DNA from 3 places in the Pantoea sp. NSTU24 genome. Region 2 is predicted to be linked to each of the others. Evidence: predicted binding sites of a transcription regulator. Region 2 holds the regulator's gene; each other region holds the start of a gene.

Region 1 (9,789 bases), 2.1 Mb from region 2:
CACTCGATCTGCCCGCCGACATGACGACGCCCCGGGTCGAGCAGCGCTTCGCAGTGAAACGTCAGAGCGGCTACCTGCTCGATTTCCCGGTGGAGAAACTGCGTTCGGCCAGCGTTATCCTGCTTGACGCTCAGGGGCAGCCGCTGCCGGTTTCCAGTCAGGTGCTGCGCCCCGATCATCCCACCGAATATGTTGGCTGGGATGGCCTCGTCTGGATGGAGAATCTCGCCACCCTTAACCCGATTACGGTGCTCACGCCCGACGGTCGCCGTTGCGAAACCAGACTGCACATCGCCAGCGGCCAGCCTCAGGCGCTGAAAACTTACGGTCCCCTGACCTGTGCGCTGCTGCCCCTGACGCCCGACAACGCCGTCACGGCCGCTGATTCTTTTCCCTCCGGAGCAAAACCATGATGAGATTTCTGCTACTGGCTGGCCTGCTGCTGCTGTCCCCGCTGGGTTACGCCGCCTGTAACCTGCCCGCCTCCAGCGCCAGCTTCGGCTCGATCACCACCTTTGTGGCAAACACCACGATCAGTTCTGCGAGCACCAACGCCAACGTCAACTGCGGGGCGGGTTCAACCCTGTCACTGCTGGGCAATAACCAGATTACCTTCCAGCTGACCGGCGCAACCAGCAATAACGGCACGCGCGGTATATTAAAGCGCAGCGGTGACACCGGCAGCGACAACGTGCCGGTCCGGCTCTGTACCGACTCGGCCTGTGCCAGCGAACTGACGATTGGCGGCGCGCCTTACGTCTATGTATCGCAGACCCTGATCAACCTGGCGGGCCTGCTGGGCAGTCTTAATTTCGCCATTCCGGTCTATCTGCGAACCGTGCCCGGCCAGGTCGTGGCCGCCGGGACGTATCAGGTAACGCTGAATATGGCGGTGACATATCGCGTCTGCACCAGCATCAGTTTAGGCGGTCTCTGCCTGAGCGAACAGAACGGCAGCGGCCTCATCCCCATCACCGTCACCGCCATCCTCACCAATGACTGCACGACGATTACCTCACCCAACATCAGCTTTGGCAGTGCGCCGCTGGTCGGCAGTTTCTCCGCCGTCACACAGACCATTAACGTGCTGTGCAGCAAAGGCAGTACCTATACGGTGGGGCTGAGTAATGGCAGCTATCCGGTCGGCAGCGTACGGAATATGGCCAGCGGGGCTAATCGTCTGAGTTATGAGATTTACAAAGAGTCCGGCAGCAATCGCTGGGGGTCGGCAGGAACGGAACGCTGGAGCAGTACGATCTCCTCGGCGGTGTCAGCGGATGGACTGACGCGCGGCTATAACTACACCGCGCGCATCCTGACTTCGCAGAGCACGCCGCCAGCCGGAAACTACAGCGACAGCGTGGTGGTCGATTTGTCGTTTTAGAGTGAGGCGCTGACCGGCGCGGTGCGGTGACGCAGCTGGTACTGCTTCACCATCCGGCCAATCAGCAGTGTGCCGATCAGCCCGCAGACGGCCGCAAAGGTCAGCCAGACACCCGGCATCGCCTTGTCACCGGTGGCGTGGATCAGGTAGCTGGAGATGGCCGGGGTGAAGCCGCCAAACAGCGCCGTTGCCAGGCTGTAAGCCATTGAGAAACCGGCAGCGCGCACCTCAGCAGGCATGATCTCCGCCAGATAAACCACCATTGCCCCGTTATAGCTGGCATAGAGGAACGACAGCCAGAGCTCCGCTTCCAGCAGGTGGGCAAAGCTGGCCGATCCCACCAGCCAGTGCAGCACCGGCCAGGTGGTGACAATCATCAGCAGCGTAAAGACAATCAGCAGCGGACGACGCCCGACACGATCTGACAGCGCCCCCATCAGCGGCAGCCAGAAAAGGTTTGACACACCCACGCAGAGCGTCACAAGAAACGCCTGCTTGTCGCTCATCATCAGCACGGTTTTGCCAAAGGTGGGGGTGAACGCGGTGATCATATAGAACATCACCGTCGTGGTAACGACCATCAGCATCCCCGCCAGCACCAGCGCCCAGTTACTGGCTACCGACCGCATGATTTCTGCCATGCCCGGACGATGTTTACGCTTGCTGAAGGCCTCGGTCTCCTCCAGCATCCGGCGGATATAGAACAGGAACGGCACAATCAGACAGCCGACTACAAACGGGATACGCCAGCCCCACTCTGTTACGGCCTCTTTTGCCAGCAGGTGGTTCAGCATCAGCCCCAGCAGTGCGGCGAAGATCACCGCAATCTGCTGACTGCCCGACTGCCAGCTGACGAAAAAGCCTTTGCGGCCTTCAGGAGCAACCTCCGCCAGATAGACCGATACGCCACCCAGCTCAACACCTGCGGAAAAGCCCTGCAGCAGCCGGCCCAGCAGAATCAGAATCGGAGCCGCCGCGCCCAGGGTCGCATAGCCCGGCACCAGCGCGATGGTCAGCGTACCTATCGCCATCAGGCTCAGCGTCAGCAGCAGCCCTTTACGACGACCGTGATGGTCAATATAGGCCCCCAGAATGATCGCCCCCAGCGGGCGCATCAGAAAGCCTGCACCAAAGGTCATCAGGGTCAGCATCAGAGAAGCGAAGGGGTCGTCACCCGGGAAAAAGGTTTTGGCTATCGCAGTTGCGTAATAACCAAACACCATAAAATCGTACATCTCCAGAAAGTTACCACTGGTGACGTTAAAGATTGTCCGCGCGGCACTTTTGGGTGGCTTTTGTAAAGACGGGGTGTGACTCATAACGGCTTCCTATTGTTTTTTAGCCGTTTTAGCCTGCCTGAAGCAGGAATAATGTGACCGGGCTCACCATTGCACTTTACAAAACTATGTACATGAGTAACAACCAGTTAACAAATAAGCGCAGCCAGCATAACCGATCGGTGCGATCGCCCGTTGGCCTGATTTTGTATGGCTGTCGCGCAGGCATAAAAAAAGGCGACGGAAGCCGTCGCCTTGTTCAGAAACCGGATAAGCCGCTATTTCTTTACGGATTCCATGCCCATCAGGCCGATCTTCAGATAACCCGCCGTGCGCAGCTTATCCATCACGCTCATCAGCGTTTCATAATCTACTGACTTGTCTGCCTGGAAGAAGATAGTGGTTTCTTTATTGCCCTGGGTCTGGCTGGTCAGCACGTTTACCAGCGAATCAGGCGTGACCCGATCGTTGCCGACATAGAGCTGCTTATCCGCCTTAATCGACAGATAGACCGGCTTTTCCGGTCGTGGCTGCGGCGCACTGGTGGAGGCCGGCAGATTAACCCGCACATCGACTGTCGCCAGGGGCGCAGCCACCATAAAGATGATCAGCAGCACCAGCATGACGTCGATAAACGGCGTCACGTTGATTTCGTGCATTTCACCCTGTGTATCCAGGTCGTCGTTTAATCGCATTGCCATCAGTGCTTACCCTAACCGCAGCTTCTGCGCAGTGGCAGGACGCGGAACATCCCGCGCAACGGTGCCGAGGTCGATATCACGACTCTGCAGCAGCATAACCTGAGCGGCAACATCGCCCAGCGAGGCTTTATAGTTAGCGATCATGCGGGCAAACACGTTGTAGATGACAACTGCCGGGATAGCCGCCACCAGACCTACTGCGGTCGCCAGCAGTGCTTCGGCAATCCCCGGCGCGACCACGGCGAGATTGGTGGTCTGCGTTTTCGCGATGCCAATAAAGCTGTTCATGATGCCCCAGACCGTGCCGAACAGCCCTACGAATGGCGCGACAGAGCCGATGGTCGCCAGGAAACCATTGCCTCGTCCGGCATGACGGCTGAAGGCCGCCACGCGGCGCTCAAGGCGAAAACTGGTGCGGTCTTTGATTCCGTTGGTGTCTTCCACACCCGCCGACAGCGCAAGTTCATTCTGTGCGTCGTTCAGCAGCACCACGCTGTGACTGTGGCCGGTAAACGATTGGGCGATACGGGCGGCATCATTGAGATTGCGGGCTTCGCCCAGCGCCTGCTGCTCACGCTTCAGGCGACGCTTAGCCGCGCTGAGTTCGGCATATTTGCCGAAGAAAATCGCCCAGGTTATGACAGAGGCCAGCAACAGGCCAACCATAACCACCTTTACCACGATATCGGCATGTTGATACATGCCCCAAACGGAGAGGTCCGTTTGCATCAACTCACTGGCTACCACGCTGCTTCTCCAACTTCTGATTCAGGGATGCAAAACAAGGACAAATAATAGCAAAATGGTGCCGAATTGATAGTAGTTCTCATTAGTATTTACAAAGTTAAGGGTCCCAGATGACCTGCTTTCGGCGGTTTTAATGGCGATATGCCTGTACGTTTCTAAAATGTGAAGCCGCATGAAAATTTATTAAAACAACGTTTCAAAATGTGATGGGTTTCATTCAATCAGCATTGCTGCATTTTACTCAGGACGGTTTTCACTATGCTGGCTCCTCACGGCCCTCTGCGTTCAGCCCCGATCCCGGGCCGTCCTACCTCTGCGGGAGACAATATAATGAGAATGATAAAAACAGGTCTGGCGACGGCCCTGGCGGTGACGGTGATGAGCAGTACCGCCCTGGCACAGGTCATTAAAGTTGCCGAAGTCCAGCCTGCGGGCTATCCGACGGTGGTCGCCCTGCAGCACATGGGTGACAAGCTGAAACAGGCCACGAACGGACGGCTGGAGATGAAAATTTATGCCGGTGGCGTACTGGGTGATGAAGACCAGACGCTACAGCAGGTGCAGCTCGGCGCCATTGATATGATTCGCGTTTCGCTGGCGCCAGTGACCTCCATTGCTCCGGAAACCAGCGTGCTGACGCTGCCCTATATTTTTCGCAACGTTGACCACATGCACAAGGTTCTGGATGGTGAGATAGGTCGCGAGATCGCCAGCCGGTTCGACAGCGATCCTAATGCCCGCATGGTCTTTCTCGGCTGGACCGATGCGGGTGAGCGCAACATGATCACCAAAAACCCCCTGGCGAAACCCGAGGATCTCAAAGGTATGAAAATTCGGGTGCAGAACAGTGCCATCTCACTGGCGACACTGAAAGCCATGGGTGCCAACCCGGTGGCGATGGGCGTCAGCGAGGTCTTCAGCGCCATGCAGACCGGCGTAGTCGATGGCACCGAGAACAATCCCCCCACCTTTGTGGCCCACAACTATCTGCCGGTGGCGAAGTTTTACACCCTCACCGGCCACTTTATCCAGCCAGAGATGATCCTCTATTCAAAACGCGCCTGGGATCGCCTTAAACCCGAGGATCAGGCGCTGCTGAAAAAGCTGGGTAAAGAGGCGCAGGATGAAGAGCGCCAGCTCTGGGCTACCTACACTGACGACGCGATCGCCAAAATGAAGGCGGGCGGCGTCACGTTCCAGCAGACCGACCGCGACTATTTCGTCAAAGCGACGCAGCCGGTGCGCGATCAGTTTGCCGGCAAATATCAGGATCTGATGACCCGGATCGCTGAGGTGAAATAATCCCGGCGCCACACTGCCGTGTGGCGTGCTTACACAGGTATCAGTTATGACTGCTTATACGCGTCTGATGGATGGGCTTTATCTGCTCTGCATGCTGGTGGCCGCTGTGGCGCTGCTGATCATGGTGACGGTGATCCCGGTGGGGATCTTCGCCCGTTACGTGATGAATGGCGCGCTCTCCTGGCCGGAACCGGTCGCCATTATCTGCATGATTATTTTTACGTTTATTGGCGCGCCGGTGGGCCTGCGCGCCGGAACCCATATCTGCGTGTCGATGGTTACCGATCGCCTGTCGCCCGCCCGGCAGCGCCTGATGCTGCGCATCAGCGACCTGCTGATGATCGTCACCTGTCTGGTCATCTTTCAGGCCAGCTACAGCCTGTGCGAAGCGATGTGGTTTCAGCATCTCGCTGCGCTGCCTGCGGTGACTTACGGCGAGATCTATCTGCCGATTCCGATCGGCGCGATCTTTACCCTGCTGTTTGTCATTGAGCGATTGCTGAACGGCGATCAGAGTCAGCGGCCGGTTGTCTCGCTGGGCGGCACCCACTAACGCGGAGCAGAAAAATGGATGCATTGATTCTGATAGGCAGTTTGCTGGTATTGCTGATGGTGGGCTTTCCGGTCGCCTTCGCCGTCGGCCTCAGCGCCTTTATCGGGGCGTGGTGGATCGATCTGCCGCTGGAGGCGGTGGTGATTCAGGTGACCAACGGTATCAATAAATTTTCGCTGCTGACCATCCCATTCTTTATTCTGGCTGGCGCAATCATGGCAGAGGGCGGCATTGCCCGGCGGCTGGTCAACTTCGCCTATATCTTTGTCGGCTTTATTCGCGGCGGGCTCTCCCTGGTTAACATTGTCGCCTCAACTTTCTTTGGCGCGATCTCCGGCTCATCGGTCGCGGATACCGCCTCGATTGGCTCGGTGATGATCCCGCAGATGGAGGAGAAAGGTTATCCGCGTGATTTCGCCGCCGCTGTCACCGCCAGTGGCTCGGTGCAGGCGGTGCTGACGCCCCCCAGTCATAACTCGGTGATTTATTCGCTGGCGACCGGCGGCATGGTGACCATCTCGTCCCTGTTTGTCGCCGGGATCTTCCCTGGCCTGCTGCTGGCGGCCTGCCTGATGGTGATGTGTCTGGGCTTTGCCCGCAAACGCGGCTACCCCAAAGGCGAACGGATCCCGTTTCGTCTGGCGCTAAAGATCTTCTTCGATGCGTTCTGGGGGCTCTTTACCGTGGTGATCATTATGGGCGGTATCCTCTCGGGCATCTTTACCGCCTCGGAATCTGCGGCCATTGCCTGTCTCTGGGCCTTCTTTGTGACGATGTTTATCTATCGCGATTTCAGGTGGCGTCAGCTGCACATTCTGCTGTTCCGCACCATTAAAACCGTCACCATCGTCATGGTGCTGATCGCTTTCGCGACGGGCTTCGGCGCAGTAATGACCTTCATGCAGCTTCCGACCCTGATTACGGAAGCCTTCACCAGCTTCTCCGATAACAAATATGTGATTCTGATGTGCATCAATATCCTGCTGCTGGTGGTGGGCACGCTGATGGATATGGCACCGCTAATCCTGATTCTGACGCCGGTGTTGCTGCCGGTGGCGACCGCGCTGGGCATCGATCCGGTTCACTTCGGCATGATCATGCTGACCAACCTGGGGATCGGGCTGATTACGCCGCCGGTCGGCACGGTGCTGTTTGTTGCCAGTGCCGTGAGTAAACAGAAGATTGAACAGGTGGTCAGCGAGATGCTGCCCTTCTACGGCATGCTGTTCCTGGTGCTGATGCTGATTACCTATGTCCCTGCCATTTCGCTCTGGTTACCGCACCTGATGGGCGTGATGTAGCACAATAAAAGCGGCCCGTTCGCGGGCCCGTTTTTTATGCTGCGACGCACTCTGATAATCACCATTGAGTCTCAACCCTGCTGGTCGTTTCGTGATAACGTGAGGGCTTAGTCAGAAGCGGCAAAGGCGACTCATGACCACCAGAAAAATTGATACCACGCTCGTCAGCGCAGGACGCAGCAAGCGTTATACCCAGGGTTCGGTGAATGCGGTTATTCAGCGCGCCTCTTCGCTGGTTTTCGATAGCGTTGCGGAAAAAAAGCGCGCCACCGCAGGCCGGGCAAAAGGCGAACTCTTTTATGGCCGCCGGGGCACCCTGACTCACTTTGCACTGCAGGATGCGATGACCGAGCTGGAAGGCGGTGCAGGCTGCGTGCTCTACCCCTGCGGCGCAGCGGCGGTGGCGAATGCGATTCTGGCGTTTGTAGAAGCGGGCGATCATGTGCTGATGAGCGGTGCCGTTTATGAACCAACGCAGGATTTCTGCACGAAAATCCTGGCGAAGATGCAGGTGTCGACGGGCTGGTTCGATCACACCCTTGGCAGCGAAATTGCTGAGCTTGTGCAGCCCAACACCCGGGTCGTTTTCCTTGAATCACCCGCTTCCATCACCATGGAAGTGCAGGATATTCCGGCAATAGTCGCGGCCGTTCGCGCCCGCGCACCTGACGCAATCATCATGCTCGACAACACCTGGGCGGCCGGGATCTTCTTTAATGCCCTCGCGCACGGCGTCGATATCTCGATTCAGGCCGGCACCAAATATCTGATTGGCCACAGCGATGCGATGATCGGCACCGCCGTAGCCAATGCGCGCTGTATCGATCAGCTGCGTGAGAACTCCTACCTGATGGGTCAGATGGTCGATGCCGACACCGCTTACATGGCGAGCCGCGGTCTGCGGACCCTGGGCAACCGTCTGCGTCAGCATGAAGAGAGCGCCCTGCGGGTGGCGGAGTGGCTGGCGGCACGTCCGGAAGTCGCCCGGGTCAACCATCCGGCGCTGGCGCAAAGCAAGGGACATGCGTTCTGGCAGCGCGATTTTAACGGCAGCAGCGGCCTGTTCTCCTTTATCCTGCAGGAAAAATTAAGTGACGCCCAGCTGGCAGAATATCTCGATCACTTCCATCATTTCAGCATGGCTTACTCCTGGGGTGGCTATGAGTCGCTGATTCTGGCAAATCAGCCCGAAGAGCTGGTCGCCATCCGTCCGGCGGGCGGCGTGGATTTCACCGGCACGCTGGTGCGCCTGCACATTGGCCTGGAGCACGTTGATGACCTGCTGGCTGACCTGGAGGCAGGATTTTCGCGTCTGACGCGCTGAGTCAGTTAAACAAAGCGTAAACGGATGCTAAACCGATTGCGGCTGTCGGCAGACTCTGCCGGGCAATCGCGCTTTTGTTGTTAAAATTTATCCCGCATCGTTCAGGTCACGCGTGCATTAACTGTGTAATCTGGATGCAGACGGATAGTTCCTTGTGACGTGATGGAATAGCTAATGGGTGTTTTACACGAGATTGTCCAGGCGCTCTGGCATCAGGATTTTGCCGCGCTGGCGAATCCGGATGTGGTGTGGGTGGTGTACGGGGTCATGTTCCTGACGCTGTTTCTGGAAAATGGTCTGTTACCCGCCTCTTTTCTGCCGGGCGACAGCCTGCTGCTGCTGGCTGGCGCGATGGTGGCAAAAGGGGTAATGGATTTTGTGCCAACGATGGTGATTCTGACGACGGCTGCCAGTCTGGGCTGCTGGCTGAGTTATCTGCAGGGCCGCTGGCTGGGTAATACCCGGCTGGTGAAGAGCTGGCTGATGCATCTGCCTGCGCAGTATCACCAGCGTGCCTGGAATATGTTTAACCGCCATGGTCTGATGGCGCTGCTGGTCGGTCGCTTTCTGGCCTTTGTCCGCACCCTGCTGCCAACCATGGCCGGGATTTCCGGTCTGCAGAATGGCCGCTTCCAGCTGTTTAACTGGCTGAGCGGCGTGCTGTGGGTCGGGATTGTGGTGGCCTTTGGCTATGGCATCAGCCAGGTGCCGTTTATTAAACGCCATGAAGATCAGGTGATGGCCATCCTGATGGTCCTGCCGATGGTGCTGCTGGTACTCGGCCTCTCCGGCAGCATTCTGGTTATCTGGAAGAAGCGTCGGCAGAAACGGACCTGACGCGCCTGCTACGTCCGGGTCCGTCGCTGCTCAGGCGGACGGATCCGCGACGGTCTGCCTGACCCGACTGACCTCCTCCCCCGGCGTTACGCCAAAATAGCGTTTAAATTCCCGCGAAAACTGTGACGGGCTTTCATAGCCGACCCGCACCGCCGCCGCACTCGCTTTAAGCCCGTCATGCAGCATCAGCAGGCGAGCCTGATGCAGACGATACCGCTTGAGATATTGCAACGGTGAAGTCTGTGTGACGGCCTTGAAGTTGTGGTGAAAGGCAGAAACGCTCATGTTCACCTCGGCCGCCAGCGCATCCACGCTGAGGTTCTCCGCATAGTGTTTCTCAATCCGTCGCAGCGCACGCGCGAT
Region 2 (9,789 bases):
GCGGCTTGCACCGAAGTAGTGCTCGGCCAGCGCCAGGCTGCGGATATCATGGCCGACAAAGCTGGTAACGTTAAACCGTTTCTGCAGACTGGCGACGAGCGGCCAGTGGCTGACAGAAATATGCGGCATGTAGCGGATCACGCCATTCACCGGATCGACCAGGCCGGGCAGAATGACCGAAATCGCGATTAATTCACGGATTTTCCGCTGGTGCTGCTCAGTAAAGCTGGCGATGGCGTTGAACAACGCATGTTCCAGCGTCTCCTGGGTACGTTCCGGCAGGGCATAATCTTCCTGCGCCAGCGATTTACCGCTCAGATCGAACAGGGTCAGGGTCGCATCGTAGCGTCCGAGCCGGACGCCGATGGTATGAAAATGGCGGGTTTCAGTAATGATTGAGATGGCGCGGCGACCGCCGGTAGATGCCTGCTGGTCTACCTCTTTGATCAGGCCGCGCTCGATTAACTGACGGGTAATTTTGGTGACGCTGGCGGGCGCGAGCTGGCTGAATTCGGCAATCTGAATGCGCGATATCGGCCCCTGCTGGTCAATCAGCCGATAAACCGCTGCGCTATTAAGTTGCTTAACAAGATCGACATTTCCTATTTGTGACTGGCCGCCAGTGGTCATTCAGTGCTTACTCGCTCAGGACGTCGTCTCCGTTGACAAACGTCTTAATGATTTTAAAGTCGCGCGTAAACACAGTCAGGTTCGCGATTTTTCCTGCTTCGATCGAGCCCAACTGCCTTTCCACGCCCATCGCCCGTGCCGGATAGAGTGTTGCCATGCGTAACGCTTCGTCCAGTGCGATACCCACATGCTCAACACTATTCTGTACAGCTTCAATCATCGTCAGGGCAGAACCGCTCAGTGTGCCGTTTTCGTCAACACAGAGCCCGTCACGATAGTAGATTGTTTTGCCTGCAAAAATAAACTCGCTGATGGCGGCGCCTGCCGGTGCGGTGGCATCGGTTACCAGCACCAGTTTGTCACCCTTAATGCGTTTTGCATTGCGCACGTTAGCGTAATGTACATGTAAACCATCTGCAATGATGCCGCAGTATACATCAGGCGCATCAAACAGCGCACCGATTAGGCCCGGTTCGCGTCCGGCAAAGGCGGGCATGGCATTGTAGAGATGCGTGGCAAACCGAATCCCCGCAGAAAAACCCGCTTTCGCCTCTTCATAAGTTGCATTTGAGTGACCGGCTGAGACGATGATCCCGGCGTCTGTCAGCTGACGAATCACGTCGCTGCCGGCATTCTCGGGGGCAAGGGTCACTTTGGTAATGACGTCCGCATTGGCACAGAGATAATCCACCATCTCTGCGTCGGGCAGGCGAATCAGCGCCGGATCGTGGGTGCCTTTTTTCACCTTGCTGAGCCAGGGACCTTCCAGATGCAGGCCCAGCGCCTGATGCTGATGTTTTTGCAGATAGACCCGCATGGTTTCAATTGCCCGTTTCATCAGGGCGTCGCTGCTGGTGATGAGCGTTGGCAAAAAGCTGGTGCAGCCGGACTTCTCATTCGCGCGCTGCATTGTTTCCAGCGTTTCCACGCTCAGCGCCTCAAGGCTGTCATTGAACTGCACACCGCCGCAGCCATTAAGCTGGAGATCGATAAAGCCGGGTGCAATTATCGCGCCCGCCATGTCCCGCTGCTCAATCGTGGCCGGGAGTGCATCACGCGGACAGACGCGCGCAATCTTTCCGTCAGCAATGACGACCGCATGATTATCCAGAACCTCGTGGCCACTATAGATTCGGCCGTTTACTAATGCGTACATCTCTTTTCTCCCGTCCTGGCCTGCTGTCACTCAGCGTAACAGCAGGGCATGACAATGTTCTGTTACACGCCTTTCATATTTTCCGCTTCCATTTCGCGGAAATATTTTACGGTTTTTACTTTCAGTTCCATAGTGGCGGGTTCATCACATACCACCACCGATTTCGCGTGCAGCTGCAGGCAGCTGATCGTCCACATGTGGTTGACGTTGCCTTCAACCGCCGCCTGCAGGGCCTGCGCTTTCACATGGCCGGTCACCAGAATCATTACCTCTTCGGCATCCAGCAGCGTGCCGACGCCGACCGTCAGTGCATATTTAGGCACCTGATCAACGTCGCCGTTAAAGAAGCGAGAGTTCGCCACGCGCGTGTCATGGGTCAGCGTTTTAATACGGGTACGGGAAGCCAGTGACGACGCTGGTTCGTTAAAGGCGATATGGCCGTCATTGCCGACACCGCCCATAAACAGATGAATTTTACCCAGCGCACGAATTTTCTCTTCGTACTGGCGACATTCTGCGTCAATATCGGGTGCATTACCATTCAGGAGGTTGATGTTTTCTGGTTGAATATCAACATGATCGAAGAAGTTTCGATACATAAAGCTGTGATAACTTTCAGGATGCTCTTTTGGCAAGCCAACGTACTCATCCATATTGAACGTGACGACATGTTTAAAACTGACCTGGCCCGCTTTGTGCATATCGATCAGGTGCCTGTACGCCTCCAGGGGCGTACCGCCGGTCGGCAGTCCCAGGACGAACGGCCTGTCCGCCGTCGGGTTAAACGCGTTGATGCGGTTAACAATGTGTCGGGCAGCCCATTTGCCTACCTGAGTCGGGGTCGCTAAAGGAATCAGTCTCATGTTTCACCTCATTGAAAACAGAAAGGGGAGTGCAAAGCCGTTGCGTTATTCATCAGCCTGAACCTGAGGCTTATTCTCGCGACGGCTCGCGCAGAATTCAATATTTCGAATGATAAAATAAGTTCGGGAACATAGCCACAGGTTGCCGTGCTGTGTAATGTTTTTTAGTGATAAAAATCACATTTACCGGGGTTTTAATTTGCGAGGCGAATTAATTTATCATTACACTTCGCAGCGTGATATGAAGTGCATAAACGATCTTTGCAGCTGACATAACAACATTAAGCGGCGCAAAGCGACAAGTCAGGTCCATAGGGGGAAGGGGTTATGCTAGGTTATCTACAGAAGGTGGGGCGGGCACTGATGGTGCCGGTGGCAACCCTGCCAGCAGCAGCAATTTTAATGGGGGTCGGTTACTGGATTGACCCTGACAGCTGGGGTGCAGGTAATGCACTGGCCGCGTTGCTGATCAAATCCGGTTCGGCAATTATTGACCACATGTCAGTACTGTTTGCGATCGGTATTGCCTATGGCATGTCGAAAGACAAAGATGGTGCCGCTGCACTGACTGGCTTTGTGGGCTTTCTGGTTGTCACTACACTCTGCTCACCCGCAGCGGTGTCGATGATCCAGAAAATGCCTTTAGATCAGGTTCCCGCTGCCTTCAACAAAATCGATAACCAGTTTGTCGGCATTCTGGTCGGGATTTTGTCAGCAGAGGTTTATAACCGCTTCAGCCATGTCGAACTGCCAAAAGCGCTTTCTTTCTTCAGCGGACGCCGGCTGGTGCCGATCCTGGTCTCGTTTTTGATGATCCTGGTCGCTTTTATCCTGATGTACATCTGGCCCGTTATCTTTAATGGCCTGGTCGGCTTTGGCGAACATATCCAGAAGCTCGGCTCTGCCGGGGCAGGTATCTACGCCTTCTTTAACCGTCTGCTGATTCCGGTGGGTTTGCATCACGCCCTGAACTCGGTGTTCTGGTTTGATGTGGCGGGAATTAATGACATCCCTAAATTCCTGGGCGGTGCGCAGTCACTGGCTAACGGCTCGGCAACAGTCGGCATCACCGGCCGTTATCAGGCGGGCTTCTTCCCGATTATGATGTTTGGCCTGCCAGGCGCCGCGCTGGCGATTTACCACTGCGCACGTCCTGAGAACCGCGTCAAAGTGGGCAGTATCATGCTGGCCGCGGCCTTTGCCGCTTTCTTTACCGGTATCACCGAACCGCTGGAATTCTCCTTTATGTTTGTGGCGCCGGTGCTTTATCTGATCCATGCGGTGCTGACCGGAATCTCCGTCTTCATCGCCGCCAGCATGCACTGGATCGCCGGATTTGGTTTCAGCGCCGGGCTGGTGGATATGGTGCTGTCGACCCGTAACCCGCTGGCGACCCACTGGTACATGCTGATCCCGCAGGGTCTGGTCTTCTTCGCCATCTACTATCTGGTTTTCCGCTTCACCATCAAAAAATTCAACCTGATGACGCCGGGCCGTGAGCTGGCGGTCGCAGGTGATGAAAGTGATGGCTATGATGTCAACGTGGACAAAACCGGTAACGATGAGACGGCGACCGAATCGCTGGCGCGCCGCTACATTGGTGCGGTGGGGGGCTCGACGAATTTAACCGGTATCGACGCCTGTATTACCCGTCTGCGTCTCAACGTGAACGATTCCGCCCAGGTGAATGAGGGTGTAGCGAAGCGCCTCGGGGCATCTGGCGTAATCCGTCTTAATAAACAGAACGTGCAGATCATCGTCGGCACCCAGGCAGAAAGCATTGCGTCTGCCATGAAAAAAGTCCTGACTAAAGGGCCGGTTGCGGCTGCTGCGGCCGGCAGTGCGCCAGCCGAGCCAGACGTTAAACATCAGGCGGTACCGGACAGAGAGAAGCGGGTTATCGCCACCCTGCTGGCGCCGGTCTCCGGCGAAGTCGTGGCGCTGGAGTCCGTGCCGGATGAAGCCTTTGCCAGCAAAGCGGTCGGTGAGGGTCTGGCGATCAAACCCAGCGACAAGCGGGTGGTGGCACCGATTGCGGGCACGGTAGTGAAAATCTTCAACACCAATCACGCTTTCTGCCTGGAAACGGACAGTGGCGTGGAGATTGTGGTGCACATGGGGCTGGATACCGTGGCGCTGGACGGCAAAGGCTTTACCCGTCTGGTGGAAGAGGGGGCCAGTGTGGTCGCCGGTCAGCCTGTGCTGGAGATGGATCTTGATTTCCTCAACGCTAACGCCCGCTCGATGGTGAGTCCGGTTGTGGTCAGTAACAGCGATGATTTTGCCGGTCTGACGCTGCTGGCTCAGGGGCAGGTGGTGGCGGGCGTCACCCCGCTCTACGAAGTGAAACGCTAATCCCCGCAACAGAACGCCACAGGCAGGAAGCGATTCCTGCCTTTTTTGTTTTAAAGGCTTAACAAACGGTTGTTTCCCTCAGACGCTTTGTGGATCATACTCCGTTACTTCGTGGTACAAATCACCCGTTATTCGTATTGAGGATTTTTGAGATGAGTGAGGCTGAAGCCCGCCCAACTAACTTTATTCGTCAGATCATCGACGAAGATTTGGCGAGCGGTAAGCACAACAGCGTGCATACCCGTTTTCCGCCAGAGCCCAATGGCTATCTGCATATTGGTCATGCGAAATCAATCTGTCTGAATTTTGGCATTGCCCAGGATTATCAGGGGCAATGCAACCTGCGTTTTGACGATACCAATCCGGTCAAAGAGGATATCGAGTTCGTTGAATCCATTAAGCGTGACGTCCAGTGGCTGGGTTTTGAGTGGAGTGGTGAAGTCCGTTACTCATCAGACTATTTTGATCAGCTTTATCACTACGCGGTTGAGCTGATTTCCAAAGGGCTCGCTTACGTCGATGAACTGAGTCCGGACCAGATCCGTGAATATCGTGGCACCCTGAAAGAGCCTGGCAAAAACAGCCCTTATCGCGATCGCAGCGTGGAAGAGAATCTGGCGCTGTTCGAAAAGATGCGTAACGGTGAGTTCGCTGAAGGCACTGCCTGCCTGCGCGCCAGAATTGATATGGCTTCAAACTTCATTGTGATGCGCGATCCGGTGCTCTACCGTATCAAATTCGCGGAACACCACCAGACGGGTAATAAGTGGTGTATCTACCCGATGTATGACTTTACCCATTGCATCTCCGATGCGCTGGAAGGCATTACTCATTCTCTCTGCACGCTGGAGTTTCAGGACAACCGTCGTCTCTACGACTGGGTGCTGGATAACATTACTATTCCGGTCCATCCGCGTCAGTATGAGTTCTCACGCCTGAATCTTGAGTATGCGGTGATGTCGAAACGCAAACTTACTCAGCTGGTGACCGAGAAGCATGTTGAAGGCTGGGATGACCCGCGTATGCTGACCGTCTCAGGTCTGCGTCGCCGGGGTTACACCGCAGCCTCCATCCGTGAGTTCTGCCGTCGTATTGGCGTGACTAAACAGGATAACATCGTGGAGATGGCGTCGCTGGAGTCATGCATCCGCGACGATCTCAATGAGAATGCACCCCGTGCTATGGCCGTGCTGGATCCGCTTAAAATCGTCATTGAGAATCTGCCAGCGGGTTACAACGAAAACATCACCATGCCAAATCACCCCGGTAAGCCGGAGATGGGCACGCGTGAGGTACCGTTCAGCCGTGAAATCTGGATTGATCGGGCAGATTTCCGTGAAGAGGCGAACAAGCAGTACAAGCGTCTGGTGCTGGGCAAAGAGGTCCGACTGCGCAACGCCTATGTGATTCGTGCTGAGCGTGTTGCCAAAGATGAAGCGGGTAATATTACCTGCATCTACTGCACCAGCGATGTTGATACGCTGAGTAAAGATCCGGCTGATGGTCGCAAGGTGAAAGGGGTCATTCATTGGGTGTCTGCGGATCATGCGCAGCCTGCGGAATTCCGTCTGTATGATCGGCTGTTTAGCGTGCCAAACCCGGGCGCGGCAGAGGACTTCCTGGCGGTCATTAACCCTGAATCGCTGACTATCAAAAATGGCTTCGTCGAACCGGGGCTGCGCAATGCAGAACCTGACGCGCCGTACCAGTTTGAACGCGAAGGGTATTTCTGCGCCGACAGTGTTTATTCAAAACCGTCGCAGCTGGTGTTTAACCGCACCGTAGGTCTTCGCGATACCTGGGCGAAAACCGGCGAATAAAACGTTCCGGAACCGACCCCATAAAATGGTAAAAGGGCGATTTATCGCCCTTTTTTATGTCTCCGATTTTCAACATAACCGACGTTTATTCTTTGCTGAAGAAAATTGCATCAGCACCCGCCGTGAGAGTTATCCGAGTTTAAAAAAATTAATCAATTTCAGGGTGTGAATTAGTGGCTTTCAGGTAGGCTATGCGCTTTCAGAGGCCGCAAAGCGGGTTAAAGAAGGAAAAAAAATGAACGCTCTCGCTCAGGAAGCCAGACACAGTGTGGTCGTTTTACATCAGCTCATTGAACGTATTTTTAATCAGGCAGCCGGATCGGATGACAGTTTTGAGCTGCTGATGTCCTATTTCCATCCCGAATTTCGCATGGTGACGCCAAAGGGAAAAGAGTATAACCTCAACGACGTTGAGGATCTTTTCCGACAGCTACAGGGCCAGCGGGAAGGGATGCGCATCGCCACCTGCGAACACGTGATCCTTTCGCATCATGAAAAAGAGATTACCGTGCAGTATCGCGAGATGCAGATGCTGAACGGCAATAATCAGAGCCGTATCGCTCTGGCCATTCTGGACTGCAGCAGTACGATCCCGCGCTGGCGTTATCTGCAGGAGACACTGGTCGCCTGATATCGCAGCAGAACGGACGTACGAAAAAAAAACCGGTGCATTCACCGGTTTTTATATTTCACATCACCCAGGAATTACTGGTCGTGCAGATTTTCGTTTTCCCGGCAGTCGCCCACGGTGCAGTGGCCATAAAGATAGAGGCTGTGGTTGGTCAGCTTGATGCCATGACGGGTCGCAATTTCGCGCTGACGCGTTTCGATTGATTCATCGCTGAACTCGATAACTTTGCCGCAATCCAGGCAGATCAGGTGATCATGGTGATGCTGCTGCGTCAGTTCAAAGACAGATTTGCCACCTTCAAAGTTATGGCGCGTGACAATACCTGCATCATCGAACTGATTCAGAACGCGGTAAACGGTAGCCAGGCCAATTTCTTCACCGATGTCGATCAGGCGTTTGTACAAATCTTCCGCACTGACGTGATGGCACTCAGGTTCCTGAAGCACTTCCAGAATTTTTAGTCTGGGCAGTGTCACTTTCAGGCCAGCCTTCTTTAATGCGGTGTTGTTGTCAGTCATGCGGATTTTGTCCTGTTACTAATATCACTTTTGTGGCGTGTCGCCTTGAATGTCGATCTGTGCTTATTCTCATTTGCGTCTCATTATAGAGCTGAAGCGATGAAATGAAAACCAGAGGGCGTGCCTGAATCGTCATGGGCTAAAGGGGATTCGTCACCGGGCCGGGGAGGATTCTGGCAGAGTCTGTTTGACCATCGCTTCATCATCACGCCTGATAAAATACGCGGAAGATCGATGCGGGTATTCTACAGATTAAACGGAGAAAGTTAAAAAAATGTGGCTATTATTTCTATAGGAATTTCCATTGCCTCAATGTGAGCTGGCGCTCACATTGAGGCATGCAGGATCAGGCTTCCAGAATCTCTTTCAGCTGCAGTTCATCAAAAATCTGCTTAACCCACTGCTCAACGCGCTGGCTGGTCAGTTCCGGCTGGCGATCTTCGTCGATGGCCAGTCCCAGGAAGTGTTTATCATCAGCCAGACCTTTTGATGCTTCAAAATGGTAGCCTTCGGTCGGCCAGTGGCCAACAATTACCGCACCATGAGGCTCGATGATGTCGCGGATGGTGCCCATCGCGTCACAGAAATACTCTGCATAATCTTCCTGGTCGCCGCAGCCGAACAGCGCAACCAGTTTACCATTGAAATCAATCTCTTCCAGCGTCGGGAAGAAGTCGTCCCAGTCACACTGTGCTTCACCGTAATACCAGGTCGGAATACCCAGCAGCAGGATATCAAACGCTTCCAGATCTTCTTTTGTACTTTTCGCGATGTCATGCACTTCTGCAACGTCTTTACCCAGCTGTTTCTGGATCATTTTTGCAATGTTTTCGGTGTTGCCGGTATCGCTGCCAAAGAAGATGCCTACGAGTGCCATGAGTAAAATAACCTCTTAAATCCTGATGATGAGATGTGTGCCGCAGCACAATTCAGCAAATAATAGCAGACGAGACAAACCCGCGGAACGGTTAAAGCCTCGACATTTGCTCCTGCGTGCGATTCGCCCGCGTTAATCCAGTTTGAGCTGGGCCAGCAGCATCTGTTCGATCAGTTCGCTGCGGCTGAGGTTGCGCTGTTCTGCCAGCGTATTGAGTGCATCGACGGCTTCACTGTTCATTTTCAGCTCGACACGACGAAGCCCGCGCCCTTTATCGCGTTTCAGCTGATTACGCTTGTTGATGCGCAACTGTTCATCACGCGAAAGCGGACTGGTTTTGGGTCGACCCGGGCGACGCTCATCAGCAAAGAGATCGAGCGTCGTACGGTCAGTCTGTTCTTTTGCCATGGCTTAGTAAAACTGAATGGGTGCGGGTGTCAGATACTCACCGCGCAGATTATAAATTATTGGCCGCTGCCGCAGAAAAACTGACCTGCGGCAAAATTTTAGCGCGACATCATACTTCACGCTTACGCCCGACGCCAATCCTAAACCTTTACCGCCATCTATTTGCTTTTAAAGCGCAAAAAATCGGCGAACCGTGCGCAGAACAGCATCAGGTTTTTCCGCATGAACCCAGTGGCCAGCGCCACCGATGACGTGCGCCTGCGCAGCCGGAAACTGCTGAAGCAGGGCATCGCGATAGCGATTGTCCAGATAGCTGGAGTCTCCGCCGCGAATGAACAGCGCCGGATGCGGCCAGGCGGGCACCGGCTGCCAGCCAGAAATCGTGGCGTAGTTGTCCCACAGTACCGGCACGTTAAAGCGCCATTCGCCCTCGTGAAACGACTTCAGCAGGAACTGGATGATGCCCTCTTCGTCAATCAGCGTACGCATGATCCGCGCCGCCTCGCTGCGCAGTGTGACGCCCGCAGCCGT
Region 3 (9,789 bases), 440 kb from region 2:
TTCGCTGTAGAGAGCAATCCGGTGGGAGATAAAGCGAATCAGGGTACGCAGTACCCAGTAGATCACCAGGGTCGACACCACCACGATGGCGCTGTTGATCCAGAGGTCCTGATTAAAAAAGAGGGTGTGAAAACGACGTGAAGAGAGCCAGTTTTCCATTGGGGAGAATCTCCTTGCTGGGTTCCGGTTTAAAAGAAACGAGCAAGAAGCATAGCCTGGATACGCGCCGTTCGCGGGGCGCATCCCTGAAGCCGCTACTGAAAACGGGTCGATTTATCGCGAGCCAGCCGCTCTAGAGCAAAGATAATCTGCTGCAGCTGCCGCTCCTGCGCGGGATTCAGCGTGGCAAAGCGAAAGCTCAGCCGGGGTGTGGTGCGGGTTTCGTTTTTGCGGGTCACCACGCTGCGTTCGCCGATGTGCAGCAGCCTGACCGGCACCTCAAAATGGCCATATTCGCCCAGTTCAACCCGAAACTGGCTGAAGCTGTCGCCGTTCTGCAAGCCTTCCGGCAGCGCCTCATCCACCAGTACGCCGATGCCGCCCAGCGACAGATCCTGCAATCGCAGCCGCGTTTTCGTGCCATCCGGCCAGACGGTATGACACCAGAACTGCGGCTCAAGCGGGGCGGTGACGCGGAAAAATTCCCGGCGCTGAATCTGCCACAGGAGCTCAGGCAGCGGCGCGCTGAAAGCGGGCAGGCCATCAAATTCCACTTTTTCCAATGCGGTAAGGCTGAACTCCACCTTTGCGCCGTAAGTTTCGGCGGTGATGCTGAGATCTTCGCTGTTAAGGGCGTAATCGTTATCCAGATTGTTACTGCCGAGATCAAACACCAGGCGCGTTTCATCAGCCGCCAGCATCCGGCTGATAAACTGTCCGCGCGGAAAACTGACCAGAAGTGGCGTCTGCGCACGAAGCAGATCTTTCATCACGCCCAGAACCGCCAGCGTGCCACGTTTGAGATATTGTTCCTGGTCGGTTTCTTTCACATCCTGCTCCACAAGAGGGTCATTATTCTGCACTGTTTTCTGCCTCGTCACGGTTATCGGCGCAGGTATAAAAAGCTTTAGCCAGGCCAGCCCGAAAAAAGGGGGGCAGAGACAGGCATATCCTGAAAAGCTGTCTATACTTATCGCAGTAAACCGCTTGATTAATCAGGCGTTCACGATTTAATCATAAAAAGGAAGGAGCAACAGATGGGTATTATTTCCTGGATCGTCTTTGGCTTAATCGCGGGTATTCTGGCGAAGTGGATTATGCCGGGTAAAGATGGTGGCGGTTTCATTCTGACGGTCGTTCTGGGTATTATCGGTGCCGTCGTAGGTGGCTGGATCAGTACACTGTTTGGCTTCGGTCGCGTTGACGGGTTTAACTTCGGCAGCTTTGTCGTGGCAGTGATCGGTGCCATCGTGGTGCTGTTTATCTACCGCAAAGTACGCAGTTAACCGGTACAGTTTCAATAAAAAGGGGACGAAGCGATTCGTCCCCTTTTTTTATCTGTTACATGCTTATCAGAAGTCGTAACCCACGGTCGCCATCACGCTGCGTTCCGCGCCCCGATAGCAGAAGCCTGTGCCATAGCAGCCCGCCACATACGTGCGGTCAGTCAGGTTATTGGCGTTAACCTGCAGCCAGGCACCTTTCAGACTGCTGTTCCAGACACCCAGATTGGCCTTCACAGACGCATCAAACAGTGTCACAGAAGGAACGCGGGTGGTATTTTCATTGTCCGCCCACTGTTTACCGATGTAGCGTACGCCTGCGCCTGCACTCAGACCGTAATCAAACTCATAGTGGCCCCAGAGAGACGCCATGCTGTTTGGCGTGATGTAAGGCGTGTGCCCATCATTACCATCTACCGAATCTTTGTAGCGCAGATGATTCAGCGTGTAGCTCGCTACGGTGCTGAGACGCGGCGTCAGCTGATTACGTGCTTCCAGCTCTATGCCCTGGGAATGCACTTTGCCCGATGGCGTGAACGTCGAGGTCAGCACGTCGCGGTTTGACACATCTTTCTGCGTCAGATCATAAATCGCAGCGGTATAGAGATCGCGTGTGCCAACCGGCTGATATTTCACGCCGGCCTCATACTGCTCAGCGGTGGTCGGTTTCAGCAGGTTATTGCTGCGGTCAGTGAGCGCGGTAGGCGTAATTGCCTGACTCCAGCTGATATAGGGTGAGATACCATTGTCGAAGGCATAGAGCAGGGCGGCGCGTCCGCTGATATGATCATCCTGACGGCGATCGCTGCCGCTGTTATTCGCGACGATGCGATCGTACCGGCCAGAGAGATCCAGATGCCAGCGATCCAGCTTCATCTCATCCTGCAGATAGAGGCCGGTCTGGTAGTAGCGACGGGTTTTATCCGCCCAGGTATAGGCTGGCATCTCACCGACCTGCTCGCCGGTCAGGGCATTCAGCTGTGAAGCCGAGCCACCTGTGGTGGAGATCTCATTCTTGTAGCGGTGATATTCGGCACCCAGCGTCACGCGGTGCTCCAGTTCGCCGGTGTCGAACTCCGCCTGTAAGCGGTTATCGGTGGACCATGCAGAGAGCGATGAGCGCTCACCGGAGTAAGCCCGGTTCAGCAGGTCGGGATTATTTTCATCCCAGCCAGACTGATAAACCTGATCGAGATCGACATTTGAGTGGCTGTAGCTGCCGGTCGAGGAGAAAGACCAGACGTCATTGAAGCGATGGGCAAAATCAAAGCTGTAGATCTGCTCGCGGCGTTTGAACTGATCGAGGTCGCTGTTGCCCTCATAGAATCCTTTGCTCAGCTTGTAGCCGTTGTGTTCGGTGAGGCTGCCATCACCCGGAACGGAACCGTGATAGCCGCCAGAAGGATCTTTCTGCAGATAGGCTTTCAGGATCAGATGGGTATCTTCATCCGGCTGCCACATCAGCTGCGGCATCAGCGCATATTTCTCTTCGCGGGTATGATCGTACTGGGTATCACTGTTGCGGGTCACGCCGGTCAGACGGTACGCCCACTGGTCGTTAATCGCATTGGTGTAGTCGAACATCGTGCCGGTGGTCGCGTTGCTTCCCGCCTGCAGTTGAATATGGCCCTCCTCCGCGAACTGAGGGCGTTTGGTCACCAGATTGACCAGTCCGCCAGGCACCGTCTGGCCGTAAAGCGCCGATGAGGGGCCTTTGATCACGTCGATGCGCTCAAGGAAGGCATTATCCACCTGGAATATATTGTAACTGCCACCGTCGCTCATCAGCCGCATGCCGTCGAGGAAGGTATTATCGGTATCGCCGCCATGGAAGCCGCGCAGCGAAATAGTGTCGTAACGGGTGGCGGCACCGCCGAAATTGGTGAAGACGCCCGAGCTGTAGCCCAGCGCCTGATTAAGGGTCAGGGCACCCTGGTCCTGCATCTGCTGACGCGTCACAACTGAGATGGACTGTGGCGTGGTCACCAGCGATCGATCGCTCTTGGTTGCGCCCTGGCTGGTGGTCGCCAGATAGCCCCGGGTAGGGGAGTTCGCATCTTCCTGCGGCTGAGCCGTCACCACCATATCGGCAGCGTAACTCATAACAGGCGTGGCCAGCGCCAGAGTGCAGAGGGGAACATAACCTTTCAGCGGCAATGACAGTTTCATCGAAATTCCTTTCTTAACAAAGCGATCAGGCAGGTGGATAATATTCTTGATAGCTAATCTCATTATCATAATGAGAATTATTACCTTTTGTAAAAACGCTGCAATTTTGCCTGTGGATGAGAGAACGTCAAGTAAAATTCGCTGAAGTGAAGTGAGAATACCTCCAGCCGGGCCAGAGGTATTCAGAGAGAATCAGGGCTGAGAGGCTGACGCCTGAGGAATATCGTGGGCGCTGTTACAGGTTTTCTCTTTCGGACAATATTTATCAAGCAGCTTCAGCGTGACACCGTTGGTCCAGCCAAAACCATCCTGCAGCGGATATTCACCGCCGCCACCGCCGCCAAGATTTTTACCCTCAACGACATACTTCTCAACCAGCTTATGCTCGCGGTCGTAGGTGTTCTGGACGTTCTGCAGGAAGCGCAGTCCCACCTCTTTCGCTAGTTTGGGCTGGTTGTAATGTTCCAGTCCTTCGACGGCGACCCACTGCAGCGGAGCCCAGCCGTTTGGAGCGTCCCACTGCTGACCATTGTTCACCGTGGTCGTGACCAGCCCACCCGGCTTCAGCAGCTGTTTTTCCACCGCACGGGCGGTGCTTTCCGCCTGTTTATCGCTGGCGACCTGCAGATAGAGCGGGAAGAGCGCCGCGGCGGTCAGCTGGGGATGGACCTGCTTTTTCTGCCAGTCATAATCGGCGTACCAGTTCTGTTTGCTGTCCCAGAGATAGCGGTTGATAGCGGCCTGGCGCTTCCCGGCCCGGTCGGCGAACTGCTTCGCCAGATCGGTCTGTTTGTTCATCTGGTAGGCTTTTGACAGCGTCTGCTCCAGATGGAACAGCAGGCTGTTGAGATCGACCGGGGCCAGCTGTGTGGTCCGGATGGTGGAGAGATTGTGCGCGTCGGTAAACCAGCGAGAACTGAAATCCCAGCCCGAGGCCGCACCGGCGCGCAGATCCCGGTAGAGCTCTGCTTTATTGCGTTGAGGCGCTTTCTGCGCGGTAGCGATGTCATCCATCCAGGACTCGGTTCGCGGTACGTCACGCGCATCCCAGTAACGGTTGAGCAGTGTACCGTCTGCCAGCTTAATCACCCGTTTGCTGGCCGCGCCTGCCGCCACGTTATCGCTGTCTGCCATCCAGTAGTCATACTCTTTCTGCAGCTGAGGCAGGTAACGGGTATAGGCCTGGCCGTTATCGTGTGTTGCCAGCAGATCAACCATCAGGCTGAAGAACGGGGGCTGTGAACGGCTCAGGTAGTAGCTCCGGTTACCGTTAGGGATGTGACCGTAGCGGTCGAGCAGGGAGGCGAAGTTATCCGTCATATCCTGCACTTTATCCCAGTGTCCGCTTTCGGCGAGGCCCAGCATGGTAAAGTAGCTGTCCCAGTAATAGATCTCACGGAAGCGTCCGCCCGGTACCACATAAGGTTCAGGCAGCGGCAACAGTGAGTCATACTGCCCCGCGCTGCTGGCCGTACGCGTCAGCACCGGCCACAGGCCATCAATGTGCTCACGCAGATTCTGACCGGCTGGCGGCACATATTTGTCGCCCGCGGCGGGCAGGGTAAAGTTGGCATCGACAAAGCGTTTCAGGTCGAAATTGCGCTGTTTCTTCTGCATCTGCCAGTCAGCCAGAATCGAAGAAGGGTCAAATTTCGGCACCGCATCCGCAAAGGTTTTCTGGTCCGGATAGAATTTTGCCTGCTGCACGGCATTGAACAGCGGGCCCAGGCGAATATCCGGCGGCTGCGGCTGATTATTCAGCATGCGGCTGCTTTCGTCAGCCTGGACGGTGAAAGCGGGGACGCTCAGCAGAAAGGTGAGCAGAAAAGGTGCATAACGCTGACGCCGTTCAGCGGCGTTTACCTCAGTTTTTATCATCGGTTTTTCTCCTTGTCCGAAATGCGGCCGCGTGTAACGTATTGACCACACGACCAACTTTAGACCTTATCTGGCCACTTCACCCTGAAGCGAGCCGGAAATGTGAAGCGGCAGGAATTATTTGCAGGGAAAAAACCGCGTTTACCACCGGTTTTTTTCTTGCTCTCCTGCCGCTTTTCCTGGACGCTGAAAGAAAAAAGGAGAGCAGGATGGAGATCATCTGGTATCACCCGTCGCAGCCTGCTGCGGCCTGGATTAACGGTTTACAGCAGCGTCTGCCTCAGGCAAAAGTACGTGCCTGGCAACCCGGCGACGAGCGACCAGCTGATTACGCGCTGGTCCGTTCTCCGCCCGCTGAGATGCTGCAGGGCCGCGCTACGCTGCGCGGTGTCTTTGCACTGGGCGCGGGCGTGGACGAAATCCTGAAACAACTGCAGCAGCAGCCAGAGATGCTGCCCGACAGCGTACCGCTCTATCGGCTGGAGGATACCGGCATGGCGCGGCAGATGCAGGAGTATGCGGTGCAGAGCGTTCTGAACTGGTTCCGCCGGTTTGACGATTACCGCCTTCAGCAGCAGCAGGCGTGCTGGCAGCCGCTGCCGCCTTACAGACGTGACGCGTTCACTGTTGGCATTATGGGCGCGGGTGTGCTGGGGCAGAGCGTGGCAGAAAGCCTGAAAACCTGGGGATTCCCCCTGCGTGTCTGGAGCCGTTCACCCAAAGAGATTGACGGCGTCACCAGTTTTGCCGGCCGCGAGGCGCTGCCTGCGTTTCTTCAGGAGACGCGGGTATTAATCAACCTGCTGCCGAGTACGCAGGAAACCGTGAATCTGGTCGATCACGCTTTTTTGCAGCAGCTTCCGCATGGTGCATTCTTCCTCAATATCGCACGCGGCGCGCAGGTCGTGGAAGCCGATCTGCTGGCTGCCCTCGAGAGCGGTCAGCTGAAAGCGGCGGCCCTGGATGTCTTTCAGGTTGAACCTCTGCCTGAGGCGCATCCGCTCTGGTCGCATCCGCGCGTCACGATCACGCCCCATAATGCGGCGGTAACCTTGATCGACGAAGCTATCGACTTTATTGCCCGTGCGATTCTGCAGGATCAGGCTGGCGAACAGCCAAAAGGCAGGGTGGATCGTGAGCGCGGCTATTAATTAACCGGCCCTGTCAGGGGCAATCAGCAGGAGAAGAGGATGTATCCGGTAGATCTGCACATGCACACCATCGCCAGTACGCATGCTTACAGCACGCTGCATGACTATGTGGCTCAGGCAAAGCAAAACGGCCTGAAACTTTTTGCCATTACCGATCACGGCCCGGACATGGCGGACGCGCCGCACTACTGGCACTTCATAAATATGCGTATCTGGCCGCGCGTGATTGACGGTGTGGCTATCCTGCGGGGTATCGAGGCCAATATTAAAAACCAGCAGGGCGAGATCGACTGTTCCGGGCCGATGCTTGATGCGCTGGATTTAATCGTCGCCGGTTTTCACGAGCCGGTCTATACACCGCGCGACAGAAAGCATCACACTGACGCTATGATCGCGGCGATGGCGAGTGGGCTGGTTCATATCATCAGCCATCCGGGCAACCCCAAATTCCCGGTCGATATCCCGGCCATCGCCGAAGCCGCCGCCTGTTACGATGTGGCGCTGGAGCTGAACAACTCTTCCTTTACCCATTCGCGGCCGGGCAGCGAACCCAACTGCCGGGCTATCGCCGCCGCGGTACGCGACGCTGGTGGACGGCTGGCGTTTGGCTCCGATTCTCACACCGCCTTCACGCTCGGCCATTTCGATCACTGCCTGCGAATCGCCCGCGAGGTAGATTTTCCAGAGGATCGGGTGTTAAATGTCACGCCGCGTCGCCTGCTCGACTTTCTGGAAATGCGTAGCGGCAAACATATTGCTGAACTGGCTGACTTTTAATTTACTTTGCCTCAAGGAAATCTGACTCATGAATGAGTTTTCCATTCTGTGCCGCGTAATCGGCTCACTGTTCAATCGTCAGCCACAGGACCCGCTGCTGGTGCCGCTGTTCACGCTGCTGCGTGAAGGCAAACTGCAGTCGCAGTGGCCGCTGGAGCAGGACGAGCTGCTCCAGCGTCTGCAACAGAACAGCGATCCGCAGGCGCTGGCTGCCGATTACAATGCGCTGTTTGTGGGCAGTGACTGCAATGTGCCGCCTTACGCCTCACAATGGCCCGAAGGCAAAACCGAACCGGAGGTGCGTGCATTCTTAACCTCCCGCGGCATGCCACTGAGCGATGCGCCGGCTGACCATTTCGGTGTGCTGTTGCTGGCAGCTTCCTGGCTGGAAGATCAGTCCGCAGAAGATGAGAGCGCCGCGCAACTGGCGCTGTTTGAAGCGTATCTGCTGCCGTGGTGCGGCGCGTTCCTGGGCAAAGTCGAGGCACACGCCAGTACCGCCTTTTACCGTACGCTGGCGATGCTGAGCCGCGAAGCGATTCAGGCGATGTATAACGAACTGCTGGAAAGCCGCGAATCAGGTGACGACGCCTGATTCACCATTCTGCCGGGTGCCTGCCCGGCGGCGATCCCGGGGTCGCGCAGAGCTGCGGGGTGCCGGGCAGTCGGGCGGCGGCTTTGAGCCTTACCCCGAATCCCCACGGCGTGAGTTCATAACAGGGCAGGTTATCTTTCATCCGCGGCACAATGTCGCTGCCCGCGCGCTGCTCCGTGGAATGCTGCTGCAACAGCCAGGCGGTGCGCGCCAGCGACAGCCGCACCTGGCTGCCGTGTCCTGCTGTCAGACGACGCCGTAACCCCTCCAGCACCGCTGCCGCCAGCAGATAGCCCGTGGCATGGTCCAGTGCCTGAACCGGCAGCGGGACGGGTCTGTCGCGCTGCTGCCACTGCATTCCCCGTTCCGCAATCCCGCAGCCCATCTGTACCAGACTGTCAAAGCCGCGACGATTGCGCCACGGCCCCTGCCAGCCCCAGGCATTCAGACCTGCATCGACCAGACCCGGTGAGAGTGCCTGCCGCGTTTCTGCATCAAATCCGAGCCGCTCCAGCGCATCGGCCCGGTAGCCATGCACCAGTACGTCGGCTTCGCGGAGCAGGCGAACAAACTGCTCACGATCGCCAGGCTGGGTCAGATCAAGTACCGCGCGGCGTTTGCCACAGCTCATCTCCTCATCGAGCGTCGGCTCCTGCCAGCCGGGAGGATCAATGCGTAATACGCTGGCGCCCAGGCTGGCAAGAAAGCGGGTCGCAACGGGCCCGGCAATAATCCGCGTCAGATCCAGGACTCTGATGCCCAGCAATGGCCGGGCGCGTGGCAGCAGCCATGCGGGTGCCGGTGCCGGAAGCGTGCGCTGCCAGCTGAACAGCGGTTCACGCTGTACCGCCTGACCCTGCGGATGTTGTTGCCACGCGGCGGCACTGCGCATCTCCGCGGCGCAGCCGCCTGCGTCAATAATCGCCTGCTCCAGTTCGCTGGCCTGCCACTGCCGGACCTGACGTGCCAGCGCGGAGCGATCGGCATGATGGCCCAGTACCCGCTCCATCGCCTGGCGATGATGCGCCGCGTTAGTGTGCAGACGGATCCAGCCATCGTGACTTTGATAATCACCTGCGAAGGCGTCCCACAGGGCGGGAGCAGCACGATTCAGTGGACAGAAGCTCTGCTGAAACCAGCGTGAAGCGAGCCGGACATTGACGGTAACGGGCGGAGGGACGACATCCGGGCAGGCAGCGGCGAGCAGGTCGGCCACAGCCTGTGTCGCCAGACCGGTGCTGGTGGCCGCCAGCTCACTGACGGCAAAGGCAGAAGAGAAGGTGGCGAGATCGGTAAATGCGGGAAGCGGGCTGATGTCGTTGTGGCCGCGCAATCCCTGCTGCATCTGCTGCCACAGCGCGCCAGCGAGCGTAAGATCCATGCTATATGTCCTTAAAGGCGGATTTTTTTAAGCATAGCATGCGGTATCAGCGCCGCCGCAGACGCGGGAAGCGGGCGTGCATCCGCAGATTACGCAGGTTCAGTACCGCGATAGCCGTACCCAGCACCACCAGCGATGCACCGATAATCTTAAAGCTGTTGAGGCTGTCGCCCAGTACCACAATGCCCATCAGTACGGACAGAACCGGTGTCAGCAGTGAGTAAGGCATGATCAGATTGACGTTGTACTTCTTCAGCAGCATGTACCACAGCGTATAGGCGACAATCGACGATGCGATGGCGCTATAGAGAATGGCGAACCAGCCGCGCCAGCCGGCATGTTGCAGGGCATAAAGCTGGTGAGATTCCATCACCAGACTTGATCCGCCGACAATCG

The links. Region 2 encodes Fur, which represses iron uptake genes when iron is present. Its sites were predicted from a motif close to ATAATAATGAGAACNACTATCAA; they were not measured.
Region 1: the regulator Fur is predicted to act here: its motif matches at 4,176-4,198, upstream of exbB (tol-pal system-associated acyl-CoA thioesterase).
Region 3: the regulator Fur is predicted to act here: its motif matches at 3,658-3,680, upstream of ACLHDD_RS04920 (TonB-dependent siderophore receptor).

The regions. Positions count from the first base shown of each region.
Region 1 is NZ_JBKIWZ010000001.1:2,623,149-2,632,937, forward strand. It holds gene ACLHDD_RS12395 (fimbria/pilus outer membrane usher protein) at 1-413, shown strand, start outside; gene ACLHDD_RS12400 (Csu type fimbrial protein) at 410-1,384, shown strand; gene ACLHDD_RS12405 (MFS transporter) at 1,381-2,703, opposite strand; gene exbD (TonB system transport protein ExbD) at 2,940-3,362, opposite strand; gene exbB (tol-pal system-associated acyl-CoA thioesterase) at 3,369-4,091, opposite strand; gene ACLHDD_RS12420 (TRAP transporter substrate-binding protein) at 4,440-5,411, shown strand; gene ACLHDD_RS12425 (TRAP transporter small permease) at 5,458-5,964, shown strand; gene ACLHDD_RS12430 (TRAP transporter large permease) at 5,979-7,265, shown strand; gene metC (cystathionine beta-lyase) at 7,399-8,589, shown strand; gene ACLHDD_RS12440 (DedA family protein) at 8,764-9,426, shown strand; gene ACLHDD_RS12445 (AraC family transcriptional regulator) at 9,457-9,789, opposite strand, start outside.
Region 2 is NZ_JBKIWZ010000001.1:548,538-558,326, forward strand. It holds gene nagC (DNA-binding transcriptional regulator NagC) at 1-630, opposite strand, end outside; gene nagA (N-acetylglucosamine-6-phosphate deacetylase) at 638-1,786, opposite strand; gene nagB (glucosamine-6-phosphate deaminase) at 1,849-2,649, opposite strand; gene nagE (N-acetylglucosamine-specific PTS transporter subunit IIBC) at 2,977-5,004, shown strand; gene glnS (glutamine--tRNA ligase) at 5,157-6,824, shown strand; gene ACLHDD_RS02790 (hypothetical protein) at 7,060-7,455, shown strand; gene fur (ferric iron uptake transcriptional regulator) at 7,530-7,973, opposite strand; gene fldA (flavodoxin FldA) at 8,320-8,850, opposite strand; gene ybfE (LexA regulated protein) at 8,983-9,258, opposite strand; gene ybfF (esterase) at 9,427-9,789, opposite strand, start outside.
Region 3 is NZ_JBKIWZ010000001.1:989,883-999,671, forward strand. It holds gene ACLHDD_RS04905 (mechanosensitive ion channel family protein) at 1-159, opposite strand, end outside; gene ACLHDD_RS04910 (flagellar brake protein) at 255-989, opposite strand; gene ACLHDD_RS04915 (GlsB/YeaQ/YmgE family stress response membrane protein) at 1,197-1,445, shown strand; gene ACLHDD_RS04920 (TonB-dependent siderophore receptor) at 1,512-3,611, opposite strand; gene treA (alpha,alpha-trehalase TreA) at 3,804-5,489, opposite strand; gene ghrA (glyoxylate/hydroxypyruvate reductase GhrA) at 5,699-6,640, shown strand; gene ACLHDD_RS04935 (phosphatase) at 6,680-7,417, shown strand; gene ACLHDD_RS04940 (TorD/DmsD family molecular chaperone) at 7,446-8,012, shown strand; gene ACLHDD_RS04945 (CoA transferase) at 8,014-9,393, opposite strand; gene ACLHDD_RS04950 (DMT family transporter) at 9,440-9,789, opposite strand, start outside.